Cupriavidus necator: one gene and its partner. The main gene of each other region encodes a partner of the protein of the gene in region 2 in a complex. Links are inferred from orthologs where the notes say so. Each region holds a gene or a part of one and is shown on either strand. Other genes may lie near its edges.

Region 1 (10,129 bases), 130 kb from region 2 along the record:
GCACCTGGACGTGGCCTACCTGCCCTACTACCTGATGCGCACCAGCATCCGCATGCTGGCGGCGCTGGCGGCGTCGCTGCTGTTCTCGCTGGCGTTTGCCGCGCTGGCGTCAAAGAGCCGCACGGCGGAGAAGGTGCTGGTGCCGGCGCTGGACATCCTGCAGTCGATACCCGTGCTGGGCTTCCTGTCGATCACCGTGACCGGCTTTATCGCCCTCTTTCCCGGCAATATCGCAGGGGTCGAGTGCGCGGCGATCTTCGCCATCTTCACCTCGCAGGCGTGGAACATGGCGTTCAGCCTGTACCAGTCGTTCCGCACCATCCCGGGCGATTTGATGGAAGCGGCGGCCATGTTCCGGCTGTCGCCGTGGCAGCGCTTCTGGCGGCTGGAAGTGCCGTTCGCCATGCCGGGGCTGCTGTGGAACATGATGATGTCGATGTCCGGCGGCTGGTTCTTCGTGGTGGCGTCCGAGGCGATCTCGGTATCCGGCCACGACATCCGCCTGCCTGGGATCGGCTCCTATATCGCGCTGGCGATCCAGCAGCAGGACCTGGCCGCGATCGGCTGGGCCATCCTGGCGATGCTGGCGGGCATCCTGCTGTACGACCAGCTGCTGTTCCGCCCGCTGGTGGCATGGGCCGACCGCTTCCGCTTCGAGACCCAGGCGCAGGACAAGCTGCCGCAGTCGTGGCTGCTGGACCTGCTGCGCCGCTCGGCGTGGGTGGGTGCAGTGCTGGCGCAGACGGCGGCGCTGGCCGGGCGCACGCTGGCGTGGGGCGCGCGCCGCGGGCAGGCCCCGGCGCAGCCGGACAATCCGCGGCGCGCGCTTTGGTTCGGCCGCGTGCGCGACGCCGTGATCGTGCTGGTGGCATTGGCCGCGTTGCTGCGCGTGGGCTACTTCGTGCACAGCGAGGTGGGCTGGGCCGAAGTCGGCCATGTGCTGTGGCTCGGCACGATCACGATGGTGCGCGTGGTGGTGCTGATCGCGCTGGCGGCGCTGGTGTGGGTGCCGATCGGCATCCGCATCGGCCTGAGCCCGGAACTGGCGCGCATTGCCCAGCCGATCGCGCAGTTCCTGGCCGCCTTCCCGGCCAACCTGATGTTCCCGCTGGCGGTGATGCTGATCGTGCGCTTCGGGCTGAACCCGGAGATCTGGCTGAGCCCGCTGCTGATCTTCGGCACGCAGTGGTACATCCTGTTCAACGTGGTCGCGGGGGCGTCGGGCATTCCCACCGAACTGAAGCTCGCCACGCGCAATTTCGGCCTGCGTGGCTGGCTGCTGTGGAAGCGCTTCCTGATCCCCGCGGTGTTCCCGAGCCTGCTGACCGGGCTGGTGACCGCCGCCGGCGGCTCGTGGAACGCGAGCATCGTGTCCGAGTACGTGACCTGGGGCGACCGCACCATCGTCGCCACCGGGCTCGGCAGCTACATCGCCGAGACCACCGCGCGCGGCGACTTCCCGCGCATTGCGCTGGGCATAGTCGTGATGGCGCTGTTCGTGGTCGGCTTCAACCGGCTGCTGTGGAACCGCCTGTATCAACTCGCGCAAGAGCGCACCCGCTTGTAAGGCAACGATGGCAGAGAACATTGCATCCACCGCCGCCCCCGCCGTGATCGAGCTGCGCGGCGTCGGCAAGATCTTCCGCACCGCCAGCCAGAGCGACCGTGCCGTGCTCGAAGGCGTGGACCTGACGCTGCGCGAGGGCGAGATCGTCGCCATGCTGGGCAAGTCCGGCTCGGGCAAGTCCACGCTGTTGCGCATCATGGCCGGGCTGGTCGGCGCCGACCGCGGCGAGGTGGACTTTCGCGGCGAACGGCTGGCCGGCACCGCCGAGGGCATCGCCATGGTGTTCCAGTCGTTCGCGCTGTTCCCGTGGCTGACGGTGCAGCAGAACGTTGAGCTGGGGCTCGAGGCCCAGGGCGTGCCCAGGGCCGAGCGCGAGCGCCGCGCCGAGGCCGCGATCGACATGATCGGGCTGGCCGGCTTCAACAGCGCACTGCCGCGCGAGCTGTCGGGCGGCATGCGCCAGCGCGTGGGCATTGCGCGCGCGCTGGTGACCGAGCCGGACCTGCTGCTGATGGATGAAGCATTCTCGGCCCTGGACGTGCTGACCGGCGAGACCCTGCGCGACGAGATGCTGGCGCTGTGGGAAAGCGGCCGTGCCAATATCAGGAGCATCCTGATCGTCTCGCACAATATCGAAGAGGCAGTGATGATGGCCGACCGCATCGTGATCCTGTCGAGCGACCCGGGCCGCATCCGCGCCGAGGTGCCAGTGGCGCTGCCGCGTCCGCGCAACCGCGACAGCGCGCAGGTGCGCGCGCTGGTCGACGAGATCTACGCGCTGATGACCGCCCCCGCCGCGGAAGCGCGCCTGCCCGCGCAAGCGCCCGCGCGCCAGATCGCCTACCGGCTGCCGGACGCCGACATCAGCCAGATGGAAGCGATCCTCGACCTGCTGTGCGAGGCACCCTTCAACTGCCGCGCCGACCTGCCCCACCTGGCCGACGAAGCCGGCCTCACCGACGACGAACTGCTGCCTGCGTGCGAAGCGCTGCAGCTGGTGCAACTGGTGTCGATCGAGCGCGGCGACATCGCCGCCACCGGGGCCGGCCGCGCCTGGTACGCCGCCGGGCCGCAGCAACGCAAGGTGATGTTCGGCCAGCAGTTGCTGGGCAACGTCGCACTGGCCGCGCATATCCGCCGCGAACTGGTGGCCAGCGAGGCCGGCGAGATCCGCGAAGAACAGGTGCTGCACGAACTGGAGCGGTTCCTGAAGCCCGCCGAGGCCGAGCGCGTGCTCAGCGTGGCGATCGGCTGGGGGCGCTACGGCGAGATCTACGAGTACCGCTACAACAGCGGCATGCTGACACTGCCCGAGGAAGAGCTGCCCGAGGCGCCGTAAGCCACCAGGCTCAGACGCGCGCCCGTATGGCGCGCCCGATGGCCCCCGTGCGCAGCGCGATCTTGGCCGCATCCTCGCGCAACGCGCGCAGGCGGCGGTCCAGCACCGCATTGGCCGGACGGCCGGTGGAGCTGGCGGTGGGACCAGCCTCATGGCTGGATTCGCCGGCGGCGGCCGCGTGCACCAGCACGTCGGTGCGGCGCTTGTCGGCCGAATCGGCCAGGCGGGCGCGGCGTTCGGCGACGGCATCCTCGGCGGCCTCGGCGACTTCGACGCTGACGGTGGCCGCCACTGGTTCGGCATCGGCGACAGCTTCAGCGGGAGATTCCTCCGCCTTGTCCGCGGCGGCAGGCACTGCCTCCTTGCGTTCCAACGGCGTTTTCCCGCTGCGGATAAAGCCCGCGCCACGGCCGCCGCCCCGCTCATCGGCATGCAGCCGCTCGCTGGCCACCTGCAGGCTGTGGCTGGCGGCCTCGGTGGCCTGCTCGATCGCGGCTTCCGCGGCCGGGATATCGAGCTCGTCATAGTGCTGGCGCACCTGGATGCGCGCCGCCGCCACGTGCGCGGCCACCAGGTAGTTCTGCACGATAAAGCGGTTCAGGTTGTCCACCGCACGGTGCCGGCTCTTGGGCTCGTCCAGCATGCGCTGGAACGACGAGATCAGCGCCGACAGGTTGTCCATAAACTGCTTGCGCTGCACGCGGTAGGCAAAGTCATCCTTGGTCCTACGCAGCAGCAGGTCGCGCGTGGCGCCGATATAGCGGCGGTTGGCCTGCAGCACGCCCTCCACCAGCTTGGGGATGGCGCGGTATTCCCAGCTCGGCAGCACAAAGCTGAACAGCGAGGCGATGATGCCGCCGATCACGGTATCCACCAGCCGCTCGCCCGCCACCGTGGGACTTCCCGGCATCAGCAGGTGGATCTGGATCAGCACCTGGATGCAGGCGGCAATCGCGGTGTAGCGGTACTTGATGGTCACGAACGCGGCGCTGGCCACCAGCGACAGGAACAGCACGCCCAGCAGGATCAGCGGCTGGTGCACCACCTTCAGGATCGCGACCGCGACCACGCAGCCAATCAGCGTGCCGATCAGGCGGTCGTTGTAGCGCTGCTTGGTCATGCTGAAGTTGGGCTTCAGGATGACGATGATGGTCAGCAGGATCCAGTAGCTGTGCGACACATAGGGCAGGTGCTCGGCAATCCACAGCCCCAGCGACACCGCCATCGAGATCCGCAGCGAGAAGCGGAACGCCGGCGAACTCCACTTCAGGTTGTCGCGCAGCACGCTGAACTCATACTTCTGGCGCGTCAGGAACGGCGTCATGTCCGAGCCGGGCAGCACCCTGGCCGGCTCCACCGGCGTGCGCGACGCTTCGTGCAGCTGGCCGACCAGCGTGATCGCGCCGCGCATCATGTCGAGCGTATCGACCAGCGCCGTCATCGCCGCCGGGTTGATATGGTGGTGGCGAAATTGCTCGACCTCGGCCTCGACCGCGCGCAGGCCCTGGCGATATTCCACCGTGGCGTACGAGGCGCGGCCGCGCGTGATCTCGTAGGCGATCTCTTCCACGTCCTTGCACATCTGCAGCACCAGCCCGCGCAGATGGTCCAGCACCGGCGTGCCGGCAAAGGTCTGGCGCAGCAGCGGATAGTCGGTGTTGGTCGACAGAATATACTCGTACAGGTCGAGCATGCGCAGGTGCACCTGCACCAGCAGCCCGTCGTGCGGAGTGCGGTTGCCGCGCAGCACCAGGTCGCGCGCGGCCTGCTGGCGCTCGGCCACCACGATCTGCTGGCGCACCAGCTGGTTGAACTGGGCCTCGTAGTCGTTGCCGGCGTCGTAGAAGCCGGCCTTGATCTCGAGATAGCCGGCCAGCTCATACAACGATTCGGCCAGCACCTGCTGCTTGGTGCGGCGCTCGGTGATCCAGCTCACCAGCATCGCATAGCCGAGATAAGCGACCGCGCCGATGCTGAACAGCGCCGCGTGCTCCAGCGCGCGCCGCACCAGGAAGTCTTCGTTGATGGTCAGCGTCATCACGAACAGCGCCGCGAACTGCAGCGGCAGCGTCTTGTTGCCGTACACCGTCATCATGCCGGCCAGGAACGTCACCAGCACCAGCAGGAACGGCATCACGCGCGGGAACGGCGTGGCCAGCGCCACCACCAGCGTGACCACGCTGCACAGCAGCACGCTGGCCATCATCTCGTTGAACTTGTGGTTCAGCGGGCTGGGCAGGTCCATCAGGCTGGTGCACAGCGCCCCCATCGACACCACCATCGCGGTGGGCAGGTCGCTGAAGTGCAGCGCGATCAGCGTGGCGCCGATCACCCCGGTGGCCGAGCGCAGCCCCCGGTAGATGTAGTGCGAATACAGGAAGGTGCGGGGATCGTGCGCGTATTGCATGCAGCGGGGGCGATGGCGTGCGGTGGCGGGTGTGGCAGCGGAAAACTAGTTCACTGGCCCAGCCAGCGCGAGCGCGCCGCGTGCCGTCCGCTCTCGAGCTTCACCTTGAACTGCGCCGCCGGCTCGCGTGCCAGCGTCACCGGCAGCACCTGCAGCTCGTCGCGGCGGAAGGCGTGCAGCTCGATGCGGTCGCCGCTACGGTAGCGCGCCAGCAGCTTGTCGATCTGGCCCGGCGCCACGCGCAGGCCGTCAATCGCCACCAGCAGGTCGCCGGCGGACAGGCCGGCGGCCTGCGCGGCGCCGCCGTCGAACACCTGCGCCACGCGCACCCAGCCCTCATCGCTCTTGACCTTGATACCCAGCGCCGCGGTGCGCGCCGGCTTCTGCGCATCGGCCTTGACGCCGAACGTTTTGAACAGCGCCGGCAGCGGCAGCTCGCCGGTGCCTTCGGTCAGCGAGCGCAGCAGCGGCCCCATGCGCAGGCCGGTGACTTCATCGAACAGCGCATGGACCTCGGCCTCGGTCACGCCGCGCTGCACCGCGCCCGGCGCGTAGAAGCCGCGGCCGTAGCGGCGCCACAGCGCGCGCATGACATCGTCAAGCGAGCGTCGCCCGCGGGTCTTGTCGCGAATGGTCAGGTCCAGCGCCAGCGCCACCAGCGAACCCTTGGTGTAGTAGCTGACGATGGCGTTGGGGGCGTTCTCGTCCTGGCGGTAGTACTTGGTCCAGGCATCGAAGGAGCTTTCCGCCACGCTCTGCTTGGTGCGGCCGCTGCCGCGCAGCACGCCGTTCCAGGTCTTGGCCAGCATCTCGATGTACTGCTCGTCGGTGATGCAGCCGGAGCGCACCAGCACCAGGTCGTCGTAGTAACTGGTGAAACCCTCGAACAGCCACAGCAGCGGCGTGTAGGTTTCCTCGGCCAGCCGGTACGGCACGAACGCGGCCGGCTTGATGCGCTTGACGTTCCAGGTGTGGAAATACTCGTGGCTGCACAGCCCGAGGAAGGTGCGGTAGCCCTCGCTGGTATCGCTGTCGCCGCGCACCGGCAGGTCATTGCGCGCGCATATCAGCGCGGTGCTGGCACGGTGTTCCAGGCCGCCGTAGCCGTCGCTGGTGACCATCGTCATGAAGACGTAGCGGCGGTTGCTGTCCAGGAACGGCGCCTGCGCGGTCTTGGGCTCGAACAGCCGGATCTGCGCTTCGCAGATCCGCTTCAGGTCGCGGCACACGCGCTCGAGGTCGAGCTGCGGCACGCGCCCGGTGAAGACCACGTCGTGCTGCGCGCCGCAGGCGCGGAAGCTGGCCAGCTGGAAGGTGCCCATCTCGACCGGATGATCGACCAGCTCATCGTAGTCGGCCACCTGGTAGCGGCCGAAGCCGTAGCGCTTCGCGCCTGCGCGGCCGGGCGCTTCGCGCATGGCGGTGGCGACGCGCCAGCCGCGATAGGCCTCGCCGGCGGGCGCATGGATATCGATGGTGCATGGCCGCTCGGCCTGCCCGTCCACGCACAGGAACACCGAGCTGCCGTTGAAGAAGCCGTGGGTGGTGTCCAGGTGCGCCGCGCGCACCGACAGGTCCCAGGCATAGACCTCGTAGCTGAGCGTCAGCGGGCCGTCGGCCAGGCTGACCGGCGCGGCCTGCCAGCGCTGCTTGTCGAGCTTGGTCAGCCTGACCTCGCGCCCGCCCGCATCGGCGCGGATGCGCACGATATTGCGCGCGAAGTCCCGGATCATGTAGCTGCCCGGGATCCAGGCCGGCAGCGAGAAACACTGGCCGGCGGGATCGGGTTCGCTCACGGTGACGGTGACGGCAAACAGGTGCGCTTCAGGCTGAAGCGGGGCGATGGCGTAGCGGATCGGCGTCATGGGCAGGATTGTAACGTCGGCGCCAGGACACGGATGCAGCGCCGACGCGGTGGTGCATCAGGGCGACGGTGCGCGATCAGCCGCGATTCACATCCACCACCACGCGCCCGCGCATGCCGCCTTCCATGATCTTGCGGCCCGCCTCGATCGCGTCGCCCAGGCCGATCTCGCGCGTCAGCGCATTGAGCCGGTCCGGCTCCAGGTCGCCGGCCAGGCGCTGCCAGGCCTGCTCGCGCAGCGGCATCGCCGCCATCACACTGTCGATGCCGTGCAAGGTGATGCCGCGCAGGATGAACGGCGCCACCGACCCCGGGAAGTCAAGGCCCTGCGCCAGCCCGCACGCCGTCACCACGCCGCCGTAGCGCACCTGGGCGCAGGCATTGACCAGCGTGTGCGAGCCGACCGAGTCGACCACCGCGGCCCAGCGCTCCTTTTGCAGCGGCTTGCCGGGTACGCCCAGCTCAGCACGGTCGATCACGTCATCGGCGCCCAGCGCCTTCAGGAAATCCGCCTCCCGGGTCTTGCCGGTCGAGGCCACCACCTTGTAGCCAAGCTTGCTCAGCAGCGAGATCGCCACCGTCCCCACCCCACCGGAGGCGCCGGTCACCAGCACCTCGCCATCGCCGGGGCGCACCGGGCCGTCGACGCCGCCGCGCTCCAGCGCCAGCACCGACAGCATCGCGGTATAGCCCGCGGTGCCGATCGCCATGGCCTGGCGCGTGGTGAAGGCGTCGGGCAGGCGCACCAGCCAGTCGCCCTTCAGGCGCGCGCGCTGCGCAAGGCAGCCCCAATGCGTCTCGCCCACGCCGTAGCCGTTGAGCACTACCTTGTCGCCTGCCTTCCAGCGCGGGTGCGCGGATTCCAGCACCGTGCCGGCGCCGTCGATGCCCGCCACCATCGGCCACTTGCGCACCACCGGCGAGCGGCCCGTGATCGCCAGCCCGTCCTTGAAGTTGATGGTGGAGTAGTCGACGGCAACCAGCACGTCGCCGTCGGCGGGCAGCTGCGCGTCGTCGAGCGTGGCGATACTGGCCTGGGTGGCGCCGTCGGCCTGGGTCAGCAGCAATGCCTGGAAGGTCATGGTGTCTCCTTTGTCGCCTGCCGGCGATCGCATGGAATCAGGGAAAAGGCAGAATGCAGAACGGCCGGACAAGTCCGGCCGTCGATCGGGCCGGTACAGGTCCGGCGCGCGCTTATTTCTTGATGCTGGCGAGCTTGCGTTCCAGCGTGGCGACATCCGCCGCGCCGGGAATGCGGGTGCCGTCGGTGAAGAACACCGCCGGAGTGCCGGTCACGTTCATGCTGTGGCCCAATGCCAGGTTTTCTTCCAGCGGGGTCTTGCAGCTGCCGTTGCCGGTCAGCGCCACCTGCTTGAGCATCCAGTCGCGCCAGGCCTTGGTGCGGTCGGACGCGCACCAGACCTGCTTGGCCTTGGTTTCGGAATCCGGCGACAGCACCGGGTACAGGAAGGTGTACACGGTGATGTTGTCCATCTGCTGGAAGGTCTGCTCGATGCGCTTGCAATAGCCGCAGTTGGGGTCGGAGAACACCGCCACCTGGCGGCTGCCATCGCCCTTGGTCCACTTGATCGCGCGCGCCAGCGGCAGGTCCGACCACTTGATGCGGTTGATCTCGGCCAGCCGCTCCTCGGTCAGGTTGGTGCCGGTGCGGGTGTCGATCATCTCGCCGTTCAGGATGTAGCGGCCCGAGGCGTCGGTGTAGACCACCTGCCCGCCTATATTGGCCTCGAACAGGCCCGGCACCGGGGTCTTGCTCACGCTCTTCACTTCAGCACGGCCGCCCACCATCTTCTGCAGCGACTCCTTGATGCGGTCGGTGCCGGGCTCGCCCGCGGCCATGGCATGCAGCGCGAAGCCCGCCGCGGCCAGCCCGCCGGCGATGGCGGTGATCGCGGCGCTCATGGCGGGGCGGCGGCGCAGGAATGGGAACATGTGGACTCCAGAGTATTCGGTAAAGGGATCGGAACGTTGGCGCGGCCGCGGTCAGCCAAGCGCGCGCGCGATCAGGAAGCGCTTGAGCAAGGACTGGCCGCCGACCGCGCGCATGCCGGTGTTGCGCACCACGCGCGCGACGCCGCCCGGCAACGAGAACAACCGGTGCAGTCCGTCGGTGGCCGCGGTCAGCGCAAGCAAATCGGTGGCGCGGGCGCGCTCATAGCGGCGCAGCAAGCGCAGGTCGCCCTCGCTGCGGAAAGGTTCTTTGTCGGCCATCACGCGGCCAAGTTCCGCGACGCCGCGCAGGCCCAGGTTCATGCCCTGGCCGGCCAGCGGATGCAACACGTGGGCGGCGTCGCCCACCAGCGCCACGTGCGGCTGCACGAACTGGTCGGCACGCTGCAGCACCAGCGGGAAGCCCTGCGCCGGGGTCACGCAGCGCAGCGCGCCGAACTGCGCGCCGACCGCGCCGCTGGCGCCCTGCATCACCGTGGCGGCGAGCGCCTCGGGCGACAGCGCCAGCAGCTCGCGCGCGTGGGCCTCTTCGGCGGCCCAGACCATCGACACATGGTTGTCCGGCAGCGGCAGCAGCGCCAGCACTTCGCCGTTGGCGGGTTCCTCGTCGGCCATCAGTTTTTCGGGCGCGCCCAGGAACCACTGCCACGCGGTTTCCTGGTGCGGGCGCTCGCAGGCGAAATTGGCGACCACGCCCAGCTGGCGGTACTTGCGCGTGCTGACGCCGATGTGGCATTGCTGGCGCAGCCAGGAGCGCGCGCCGTCGGCACCGACCACGCAGGCCGTGCGCAGCTTCTCGCCATTGCCCAGGGTCAGCGTGACGCCGTCAGGATCGCGCTCGAACGCGCTCGCCGTGGCGTCGTGCCAGGTCACCTGGTGCTGGAAGCCCAGCGCTGTGTCGAGCGCGCGCTCGACGTGGCTGGATTCGATGATCCACGCCAGCTGCGGCACCGCGGCCGCGTAGGCCGAGAAATGCAGGTC
Region 2 (10,147 bases):
CGCCCAGGTTTCCTTCGGGTCCCAGCTCCAGTAGCCGCCCCAGGCCTCGGCCGCCCACAGCGCGCCCAGGATGGTGGCGATGGTGAAGAAGGCAAAGCCGACTGCAATGGCCTTGTACATCACATCATCGAGCAGTTCCAGCGATGGCAGGCGTTCGGCCAGGATGCCGCGCTGCTTGAGCAGGTAGGCCACCGAGACCATCGCCGCCAGCGCAAAGGTGCCGTAGCCGATAAAGTTGGCCGGCACGTGGATCTTCATCCACCAGCTTTGCAGCGCCGGCACCAGCGGCTGGATCTCCTGCGCATTGCGGCTGACCGTGTACCACAGCAGGAAGCCCACCGCGGCCGACACCACCAGCATCACGAACGGACCCAGCGCGCGCGTGGCGTAGCGGCCTTCGTAGTAGAGGTAGAACAGCGAAGTGATCAGCGTGAACAGCACGAACACTTCATAGAGGTTGGAAATGGGGATGTGGCCGATGTCCGTGCCGATCAGGTAGGACTCGTACCAGCGCACCAGCAGGCCGGTGAAGCCCAGCACCACCGCGCCCCAGCACAGCTTGCTGCCGATGCTGTAGCCCGTGTTCGAGCGCGCCGCCAGCCCGAGCCAGTAGAACAGCGTGGACAGGAACACCAGCGCGCTCATCCACAGGATGGCTGACTGGCTCGACAGGAAGTACTTCAGGAAGAAGGCCTGGTCCGCGCGCGCCAGCTGCCCCTGGTAGAGCTGGATCGCGAACAGCGACAGCGCGGTGAGCGCCAGCATCAGCGGGCGCACCGCCTTCCAGTGCCAGCCGAGCAGCGCGAAGGTAGGCACGGCGCCGATCAGCACGGCCTTGTCGTAGCCATCCATCCACTGCCCGTATTGCGACAGCGCCACGCCGGCGCCAACCGCCAGCGCCAGCGCAAAGAGCCAGTCCACCCAGGTCAGACGGCGCAGGAAGGAAGGTTCGAGATAGGCCTCGTCAGCGCCGGTGTCGGCGCGCGTGGTGCCGCGCATGGCGGGACCGGCCTGGTTCACATTTGAGGACATAGCGTACCTGCTCAATTCAGTGGGGGGTGCCGGCGGGCTCGGGCGCCTCGCTGCGGCCCCCTGCGGCGCGGCCGATATCGTCACGCAGCGCCGTGAATTCCTTTTCGAAATCCATCGTGCGGCGCTGGGTCGACATCGCCATCAGCACATGGCTGCCAGGCTCGGTGTCGCCCTCGGCGGGCTTGTCTTTCACCCAGATCCAGACCCGGCGCTCGCGTATATAGAACATCGCGAACACGCCCAGCACCAGCAGCAGACAGCCAAGATACACGATGTTCTTGCCCGGCGCACGGGTCAGCTGGAACACGCTGGCCTTGATCTCCTTGAAGTCGTCGAGCTGCAGGAACACCGGCGCGCCGTAGAAGAAACTGTCCGACAGCGCGTTGATGGCCTGCTGCAGGAAGGTGCCGCTCTGGGCGCTGTTGGCCACCACCGGCAGCTTGTCCTGGGCGCGCGCCAGCTGCCACAGCTCCCACATCGAACCGTTCAGGATCTTCAGGAGCACGTCGGCGGCCTTCTGCTGCTCGGCCGGGGGCACGGATTTCTCGAGGAAGGCGGCGATCGCGGTGAAACCGCCCGGGGGCGAATCCGGCGTGGGCCGCGTGGCGCCGGCGAACAGATCGAGCGCACGCAGCGAGCTTTCGGCCAGCTGGCGGCGCAGGTCAGCCTTGTCATCGCCCGGCATCGACGCCAGCGCAAAGCGGCGCGCGGCTTCGCCGCGCAGCGCGCGGTCCTGCAGCGCGGCGCGCAGGCGCATCCAGTCGGCCACGCTGCCCTGGTCGTCGGCGGGGATGCGCAGATAGCGGAATGGTTCGCTGGGCGATTCACGCATGCCGGCCAGGAACACCGACTGGCCGTCCATCTGCACCGGCACCATGTAGTTGTTGAACTCGCGCGCCTGGCCGGTGCGGTCGCGCAGCTTGTACTGCACCGACGGGCCGACATTGCGCAGCGTCTTGGCGCGGTCGGTGCTGGCGGCGGCGCCCAGGTGCTTTTCCAGGGTCTCGTTGAACGATTTGCGCGCCACGCCACGCGCGTCGGGCTTGCCCGAGGCATCGGTGACGTTCTCGATATTCATCAGCCGGAAGTCGCTGAACTCGACCGTCAGGCCATCGCTGTCGGCGCTGGTGCCGGTGCCCGCCAGCGGCTTGTTGCCGCCCACCGCGCCATCGATGGTGAAGGTGGCGTGGCCGCTGCCCTGCATCGGGTAGCCGACGAACTTCAGGCGCGAGCCGCCGTCCTCGAAGCTGGACTGGTAGATGGCGATGCCGTCGACGATCAGCGGCTCGTTCACCTTGATGGTGGCCTCGGTCTGCTTGCCGGTGGCGCGGTCGGTCACGATCACGTCCGAGGCAAACAGCTTGGGCATGCCGGTCTCGTAGAAATCGACCTTGAACTTCTTGAGCGTGATCGCGAAAGGCAGGTCCTGCACCAGCGCGCCGTCCGAGATGTTCAGGATAGCGGTGGAGACGGTCGAGCCCTCGGGCACGTAGGCGTTGCCGCGAAAGCCCGGGTTGCTCGCCGACAGCCGGTGCTGCGGCGGGATCTCGCTGATGACCGCGTTGCCGCTGATCGGGGTCTTGCCGCCCAGCCACATCTGCGCGCGGATCAGCAGGTCGCCGTCCAGCAGGCCGCCAATACAGATCACCACGATGGCGGTGTGCGCCAGGATATAGCCGGCCTTGTTGGCCGCGCCGGCCTTGGCCGCCAGCAGGGTGGCGCCGTCATGCTCGACCGCCTTGAGGCGGTAGCCGCGGTTGCGCAGCAGCGCCGACAGGCGGCTCACCGCCTCGGTGCGCGGGCGCGCGCCGTCGAATTCGCCGCGGTGATGGAAGGCGCGCAGGCTGCGCTCGCGCACATGGTCCTTCCACGAGCGCATGTCCGCCACCATCCTGGGCGCATTGCGGATCAGGCAAAGGCTGGTCGACACCACCAGGAAGGCCAGGATCAGCAGGAACCACCAGGAACCGTAGACCTTCTGCAGCGACAGCGTGTGGAACACATCGGCCCAGAACGGCCCGAACTGGTTGACGTAGTTGGGATACGGCTCGTTCTGCTTGAGCACGGTGCCGATCACGCTGGCGATGGAGATCACCGTCAGCAGCGCGATCGCGAAGCGCATCGAGGACAACAATTCGACCGCGTCGCGCAGCACGCGGTGAGAGGTCTTCAGGTGCAGCCCTGAAGTGGAAGCGGTCGACATGTGCAGGGAAACCTAAAACAACGTGCGGCTGGAAATGAAAAAAGGGCGGACATGCTTTGGCAAGCAGGCCACCCTTTTCGATTGTGACAGGCGCGTTCGGTTGCATGCCGCGGCCCCCCGCCGGAACGGGGGACCGCCAAACCAACGCGCCGGCGCCTGGCGGGCGCCAGCGGAGTCGCGGAATCGTTATCGAACGCCGGCGACGTAATCCGCCACCGCCTTGATCTCGGCATCCGACATCTTGGCGGCGATGGTCGTCATGACCGGGTTGTTCTTGCGGGTGCCCTGGCGGAATGCCACCAGTTGTGCCTCGGTATAGTCCGCCCACTGGCCGCCGATGCGCGGGTACTGGGCGGGGATGCCGGCCGCAGTAGGACCGTGGCAGGCGGCGCAGGCGGGCACGCCCTTGGCTGCAATGCCGCCGCGGTAGATCTTCTGGCCGGCTTCGATGGTGTCCTTGTTCTTGGCGGTGGCCGGCTTGAGCGACTGCTTGGCCAGGTAGGCGCCGACGTTGCGCATTTCCTCGTCGGTCAGCACCGACGCCATCGGCACCATGATCGCGTTGTTGCGTGCCTTGGACTTGAAGTCGGCCAGCTGCTTGTGGACGTACTCGGGATGCTGGGCGGCCAGCTTCGGGTTGGCGGCGGCGGCACTGTTGCCGGCGGCGCCGTGGCAGCTCAGGCAGGCGGGCACATTGCGGTCGGGGGCACCTTGCGTGTACAGCGTTTCACCCTTGGCCGGGTCAGCCTTTGCGGCGGCCTGCTCTGCGGCAGATGCCATTCCGGAAAGGGCGGCGGCAGGAACGGCCAAAGCCAGGACACCCAGAATCTTCGCAATGCGGTTCATTCGCACACCTTCTCTGAATTGTTTTGGATACCGTGATGCGTGCCGCCCCGGCGCTTTGCCGGCGGTGAGGACGCGCCGGTGCAAAGGCTGGTATCGTGGCGACCCGCGCGCGGCTGACCGATCCGCAAAGCGCTGGCCGTGGCGGCAGACCCCGCCAGCCCGCTCCCGCAGCCGCCGCACCCTCCGGTGCAACGCGCAATGCGGGGCAAAGGCCCTGCCCACGATGGAACGACACACTAGGCTTCCCGCCCGGACGACGGCAGCCGAGGCACGCGGCCATGGATGCCACGCGTCACCCGTTCAGGAGACCGTAAACCGGCGTATTGTACAATAAGTTATGTGCCGGATTGATGCCTTGCGCCTTGTCATGCCCCTTTCGGGCTGCGCCAGATCAACCCCGGCGGGCGGCCCAGGCCGCCAGCCATCCCACCCTGGCGAGACCCCGGCCCCGGCATGCGCAATGCGCACAGCCTCCGCGGCCCGCCCCACCGCTCTAGCGCATGTCCCTTCTTCACCAGGCCCGCTTCTTCATCACCGTGAACCACCTGCGCGACCTGCCCGCCACGGCCGTGCCGGAGGTGGCGTTCGCCGGCCGCTCCAACGCCGGCAAGTCCACGGCCATCAACATCCTGTGCAACCAGAAGCGGCTGGCGTTCTCGTCGCGCACCCCCGGGCGCACGCAGCATATCAACTATTTCTCGGTGGCGCCGGTCAAGGCGCCCGACCCGCTCGCCTTCCTGGTCGACCTGCCCGGCTACGGCTATGCCGAGGTCTCGGGCTCGGCCAAGTACCACTGGCAGGGGCTGCTGAGCGACTATGTGCAGACGCGCCAGCAACTGTCCGGCCTGATCCTGATGATGGACGCGCGCCGTCCGTTCACGGATCTCGATTGCCAGATGGTGGAGTGGTTCCTGCCGACGGGGCGCCCCATCCACGTGCTGCTGACCAAGGCCGACAAGCTGACCAACAGCGACAACGCCAAGGCGCTGCGCGAGACCCGCAAGATGCTGCAGGGCTACGCCGAGCAGATGGAAACACCGGTGCCGATGACGGCACAGCTCTTCTCCAGCCTGAAGCGCCGCGGCATCGAAGAGGCGCAGGGCGTGATCGCCGGCTGGCTCAACCTGCCGGAAGCGCAGAAGGCCGAAGCCCGGTCCGCAGCGGAGAAGAGCGAGCCGCCTGCTGCCGATCCCGCAGAGTAATCACCAGGTCAGCACGCAAAAAAAAGCCCCGCTGCAAGCAACGGGGACAAACTTTCCCGCCGCTGGGGCGGGTACCCGCTCAGGGAGGAGTAGCGGGGGACACCGCGCCACGCAGGGCGCAACGCAAAGTGTCCGCGAGTATGATAGCGGGCACGCTCAAAAGTTTAGTTTTTCTTCGGCCAGCGGCTTTGGACCGCGCTTTGCCGCGCGCGCCGTGCTTGCCGGCCCGCTTTCCTGTCCAGCCCTACAGTCAAGAAGCCCGCCATGTCCACCTTCCCCGAATACCGCCCGCGCCGCATGCGCCGCGATGATTTCTCCCGCCGCATGATGCGCGAGCATCGCCTGTCGCCGGACAACCTGATCTACCCCGTCTTCATCCTTGACGGCCAGAACCAGCGCCAGGCGGTGGCGTCGATGCCGGGCGTCGAGCGCGTGTCGGTCGACCTGCTGATGCCGGTGGCCGAAGACTGCGTCAAGCTGGGCATCCCGGTGATCGCGCTGTTCCCGGTGATCGACCCGTCGCTGAAGACGCCGGACGGCATCGAGGCCACCAACCCCGAGGGCCTGGTGCCACGTGCCGTGCGCGCGCTCAAGGACCGCTTCCCCGAGCTCGGCGTGCTCTGCGACGTGGCGCTCGACCCGTACACCAGCCACGGCCAGGACGGCGTGCTGGACGACAACGGCTACGTCATCAACGATGTGACCGTCGAGATCCTGGTGCGCCAGGCATTGGCACAGGCCGAAGCCGGTGTCGACATCGTGGCCCCGTCCGACATGATGGATGGCCGCATCGGCGCGGTGCGCACCGCGCTGGAAGACAACGGCCATATCCATACGCGCATCATGGCGTACTCGGCCAAGTATGCGTCGGCGTTCTACGGCCCCTTCCGCGACGCGGTGGGCTCGGCCGCCAACCTGGGCAAGGGCAACAAGATGACCTACCAGATGGATCCGGCCAATACCGACGAGGCCCTGCGCGAGGTGGCACAGGACATCCTGGAAGGCGCCGACATGGTGATGGTCAAGCCCGGCATGCCGTACCTGGACATCGTGCGCCGCGTGAAGGACGAGTTCCGCTTCCCCACCTACGTCTACCAGGTCAGCGGCGAATACGCGATGCTCAAGGCCGCCGCGCAGAACGGCTGGCTGGACCACGACAAGGTGATGATGGAATCGCTGCTGGCCTTCCGCCGCGCCGGCGCCGACGGCATCCTGACCTATTTCGCGCGCGACGCCGCGCGGCTGCTGACGGCCTGAGCGGCTAACCGACAGAGCGCCTATGGAACTGCTAGGCTTCTCGGCCAGCCAGGTACACCCGCTCGCCTCGCTCACCGAGGCGGGCAACTTCCTCGGCAGCAATGCCGCGTCGCTGTTCGTCTGGGCGGATTTCTCCACAGAAGAAGTCACCGCCGCGCCGGATGTCTGGCGCGAGAGCGTGCGCCAGCTTGCCGGCGCGCCGATCCTGGACCTGCACCTGGCCGACGCCACCAATGCCGCGCATCCGTCGTATTTCGACACGACCAATGCGTACGACATGGTGATCTTCCGCAAGCTCACCTTCGAGACCAGCCGCGCCATCGCCGAGGCCGAGCCGCAGGACCCTGTGGCCGGAACGGCGAAGCCGTCCGCTGCCGAGTCCGCCGCCCGCCAGAAGCGCTATCCGCCCGGCTTCCTCCCGGCACTGGCCAAGATCGACACCCAGCCGGTCACGTTTTTCGTGTTCGACACGGTGCTGGTCACGGTGCGCTCGGGGCAATCGCGCACCGTTGACCAGGTGCGCCAGCGTCTGATCGAGCTATGCCAGGCACCACGCCCGCAGGCCACGCCCGTGCGTGGCAATGGCCAGCCGCTGCTGCACGGCGTGCGCCCGCCCAGCCGGCCCGAGGACCTGATGCTGCGCCTGCTCAATGCGATGGTCGACCGTTACCTGGAACTGCGCGCGCCGCTGACGCGCCAGCTCGACCGCTGGCAGCGCGCGCTGCTCAATTCGCGCCGCAGCTTCTCAAGCTGGGAGGGACTGCTGGATGCCCGCATCCAGCTGCGCAAGCTGGAGCACCTGAGCGAAGAGCAACGCGACGCGCTGCAGGAATTCCGCGACAGCCTGCTCGACAACCGCTTCAGCAGCGACCAGCCCGGCGGCCCGGCCAATGCGCCGGGGCGTGACGAGGTGCTGCTGGTGCGCATCAACGACGTGATGGAGCATATCCAGCGCGTGCTGGCGCACGCGCGCCGGCTGGAGGATTCGATCGAGTCGGCGGTGCAGATCCACTTCTCCGCGGTGGCGCACCGGACCAACCGCACCATGCGCGCGCTGACGCTGATCACGGCGCTGTTCATGCCGCTGACGCTGATCACCGGTGTCTTCGGCATGAACTTCGACCGCATGCCCTGGCTGCGCGAGCCGCACGGGTTCTGGTGGTCGATCGGCCTGATGGGCGCCGTGGCGCTGGGGCTGGCCGCGCTGTGGGCGCTGGGGCGGCGGCTGGAACGGTAGCCACCGCGCAGCACTAGGTACGCGTCAGGTGCTGGTACGCGTGCCGAAGGCCCGCTCCAGGCTTTCCAGGAAGCGGTTGGCCGACTGGTAGCCGATCACGCGCACCGGGCGCTCGCGCCCGTCAGGCCCGAACAGGATGATGCCGGGCGGCCCGAACAGGCCGAAGCGCTTGAGCAGCGCCTTGTCGTCGGCATTGTTGGCGGTCACGTCCGCCTGCAGCAGCACGATCTCGGACAGCCGCGCGCGCACGCGCGGATCGACGAAGGTCATGCGCTCCATTTCCTTGCAGCTGACGCACCAGTCGGCGTAGAAATCCAGCAGCACCGGCTTGCCTGCGGCGGCGGCCTGCGCCACGCGGGCATCGAGCTCGGCCACGCTGCGCACGCGCTCGAAGCGCACCGCCTGTGCGCCGGCAGCGGCTTCCGCGCCACCGCGTGCCACGCTCAGGTGCGACAGCGGCTGCAGCGGATCGCGCCCGCCCGAGGCCACGCCAATCAGCACGATCGCCGCTGCGATCGCAAACAGCACGCCCACGCCCTTGCCCACCCGCGCCAGGTTGCGCGGATCCGGGCCCAGGCCGTCAAAGGCGCCCAGGAACACCGCCGCCACCAGCAGCAGCGCCGCCAGCGCCAGCATCGAGGCCCAGGCCGGCAGCACCGGCCCCAGCATCCACAGCGCCACGCCCAGCAGCAGGAAGCCGAAGAAGCGCTTGGTGACCTCCATCCAGCGCCCGGCCCGCGGCAGCAGGTTGCCCGCGCCCACGCCCACCAGCACCAGCGGCACGCCCATGCCGAGCGCCATGGCGAACAGCGCCGCGCCGCCGATCACGGCGTCGCGGGATTGCGCGATATAGGCCAGCGCCCCGGCCAGCGGCGCGGTGACGCAGGGCCCGACGATCAGCGCCGAGATCGCGCCCATTGCCGCCGCACCCGCCACCTGGCCGCCCTGGCGGCGGTGCGACGATTCGGTCAGGCGGGTCTGCCAGCGCTGCGGCAGTTGCAGCTCGTACAGCCCGAACATCGACAGCGCCAGGGCCACCATCAGCGCTGCGAACAGGCCCAGCACCCACGGTGTCTGCAGCGCGGCCGACAGGCCCTCGCCCAGCAGCCCGGCAGCCACGCCGACCGCGGTGTACACCACCGCCATGCCCAGCACGTAGGCCAGCGACACCACCAGCGCACGGCCGCGCGTGACGTGCTCGCCCACCACGATCGAGGACAGGATCGGCACCATCGGCAGCACGCATGGAGTGAACGTCAGCAGCAGGCCCAGGCCGAAGAACAGTGCGGCGATCAGGGCCAGGTTGCGGCTCGCCAGCGCGCCGGCGATGCGGTCGCTGTCGTCGGCGCGCAGCACCGCGGGGGCGGCTGGCGCAGGGGCAGGCACGGCCGCCGGCGCATCCGAGCGCCCGCGCTTGCCGAACAGGTCGGCCAGCCCGCTGCCGCCGACCTTGTACACGCTCTCCATCGGCGGATAGCACAGGCCCTTGTCGGCGCAGCCCTGCGAGGTGACCGTCAGCGACCACTTGCCGTCGGCCGGCGCCGCCTCCACCGGCACGCGGATGACCACGCTGTCGCGGTAGGTCTCCATCTCCTTGCCGAAGGTCTCGTCGAACTTGACCTTGCCCGGCGGATACGCCGGCATTCCCAGCTTCACGTCGGCGGGTTGCGCGGCAAAGGCGAAGCGCTCGCGGTACATGTAGTAGCCGGGGGCAACCTCGAAGCGCACCTCGACAGTCTTGTCGTCAAGCTGGCTCGCGGCGAAGCGGAAGGCCTGCTCCGGCGGCAGGAAGTCGTCTTCGGTGGCGGCATGCGCGCCGCCCGCCAGGCACACCCAGGCCAATGCCGCCAGCAGCGCTGCGGCAATATGCCGCGCCCAGACCTGCCCGCGCGCGCGCTCCGGAAGTGCCAAACCGATTGTCATCTCGCTGTTTCCTGTCTGTCTTGAACTGGGGGGGCGGCGTACCTGCTGCTGCGCTGCGGGCGCGGTTGCCCCTACTTTGCCGGCCCTGAGGCGGTCTCGCTGCTGACCCAGGCCAGGTACGGCGCGTAACCGGCCGTCACCGGCCACGCTATGAGTTCCGGCACGTCGTAGGGGTGATGTTGCCGGATCACGGCCTCCAGCGCAGCGTAACGTGCACGCGTGGTCTTGATCAGCAGCGGCCACTCCTGCGCGCGCTCCAGCTTGCCCTGCCACCAGTACTCGGACTCGACCGGCGCCAGGCGGTTCACGCAGGCGGCGGCGCGCGCCTCCAGCACTACCTGCGACAGGTGCGCCGCGGTCTCGGCATCTGGAGTATTGGTGATCACGACGATCACCTCGGCCGGATCGCCCGGGGCGCCGGCATCCGGCTGGCTGGCATGGCTTTGC

Evidence for each region.
Region 1: the proteins of dsbD (region 2) and I6H87_RS09165 are in contact, whole or in part, in a crystal structure (PDB 1JZD), measured with the Escherichia coli proteins. The link is inferred for Cupriavidus necator from one-to-one orthologs.

Annotation. Positions count from the first base shown.
Region 1 is NZ_CP066018.1:1,959,015-1,969,143, reverse strand. The notes cover bases 7,252-10,129. They hold I6H87_RS09165 (DsbC family protein), read right to left. Parts: upstream 9,131-10,129; coding sequence 8,372-9,130; downstream 7,252-8,371. Other genes in these bases: I6H87_RS09160 (UbiH/UbiF family hydroxylase), read right to left, coding at 9,182-10,129; acuI (acrylyl-CoA reductase (NADPH)), read right to left, coding at 7,255-8,259. In the rest of the region: I6H87_RS09190 (ABC transporter permease), read left to right, coding at 1-1,567; I6H87_RS09185 (ABC transporter ATP-binding protein), read left to right, coding at 1,575-2,906; I6H87_RS09180 (FUSC family protein), read right to left, coding at 2,917-5,313; I6H87_RS09175 (M61 family metallopeptidase), read right to left, coding at 5,364-7,178. UniProt on the Escherichia coli protein: Acts as a disulfide isomerase, interacting with incorrectly folded proteins to correct non-native disulfide bonds.
Region 2 is NZ_CP066018.1:1,828,029-1,838,175, reverse strand. What follows is about bases 7,252-10,147. They hold dsbD (protein-disulfide reductase DsbD), read right to left. Parts: upstream 9,701-10,147; coding sequence 7,802-9,700; downstream 7,252-7,801. Other genes in these bases: cutA (divalent-cation tolerance protein CutA), read right to left, coding at 9,772-10,147; I6H87_RS08540 (magnesium transporter CorA family protein), read left to right, coding at 7,252-7,777. Outside these bases: c-type cytochrome biogenesis protein CcsB, read right to left, coding at 1-999; I6H87_RS08560 (cytochrome c biogenesis protein ResB), read right to left, coding at 1,049-3,235; I6H87_RS08555 (c-type cytochrome), read right to left, coding at 3,422-4,081; yihA (ribosome biogenesis GTP-binding protein YihA/YsxC), read left to right, coding at 4,582-5,283; hemB (porphobilinogen synthase), read left to right, coding at 5,548-6,540; more of I6H87_RS08540, read left to right, coding at 6,563-7,251. UniProt on the Escherichia coli protein: Required to facilitate the formation of correct disulfide bonds in some periplasmic proteins and for the assembly of the periplasmic c-type cytochromes.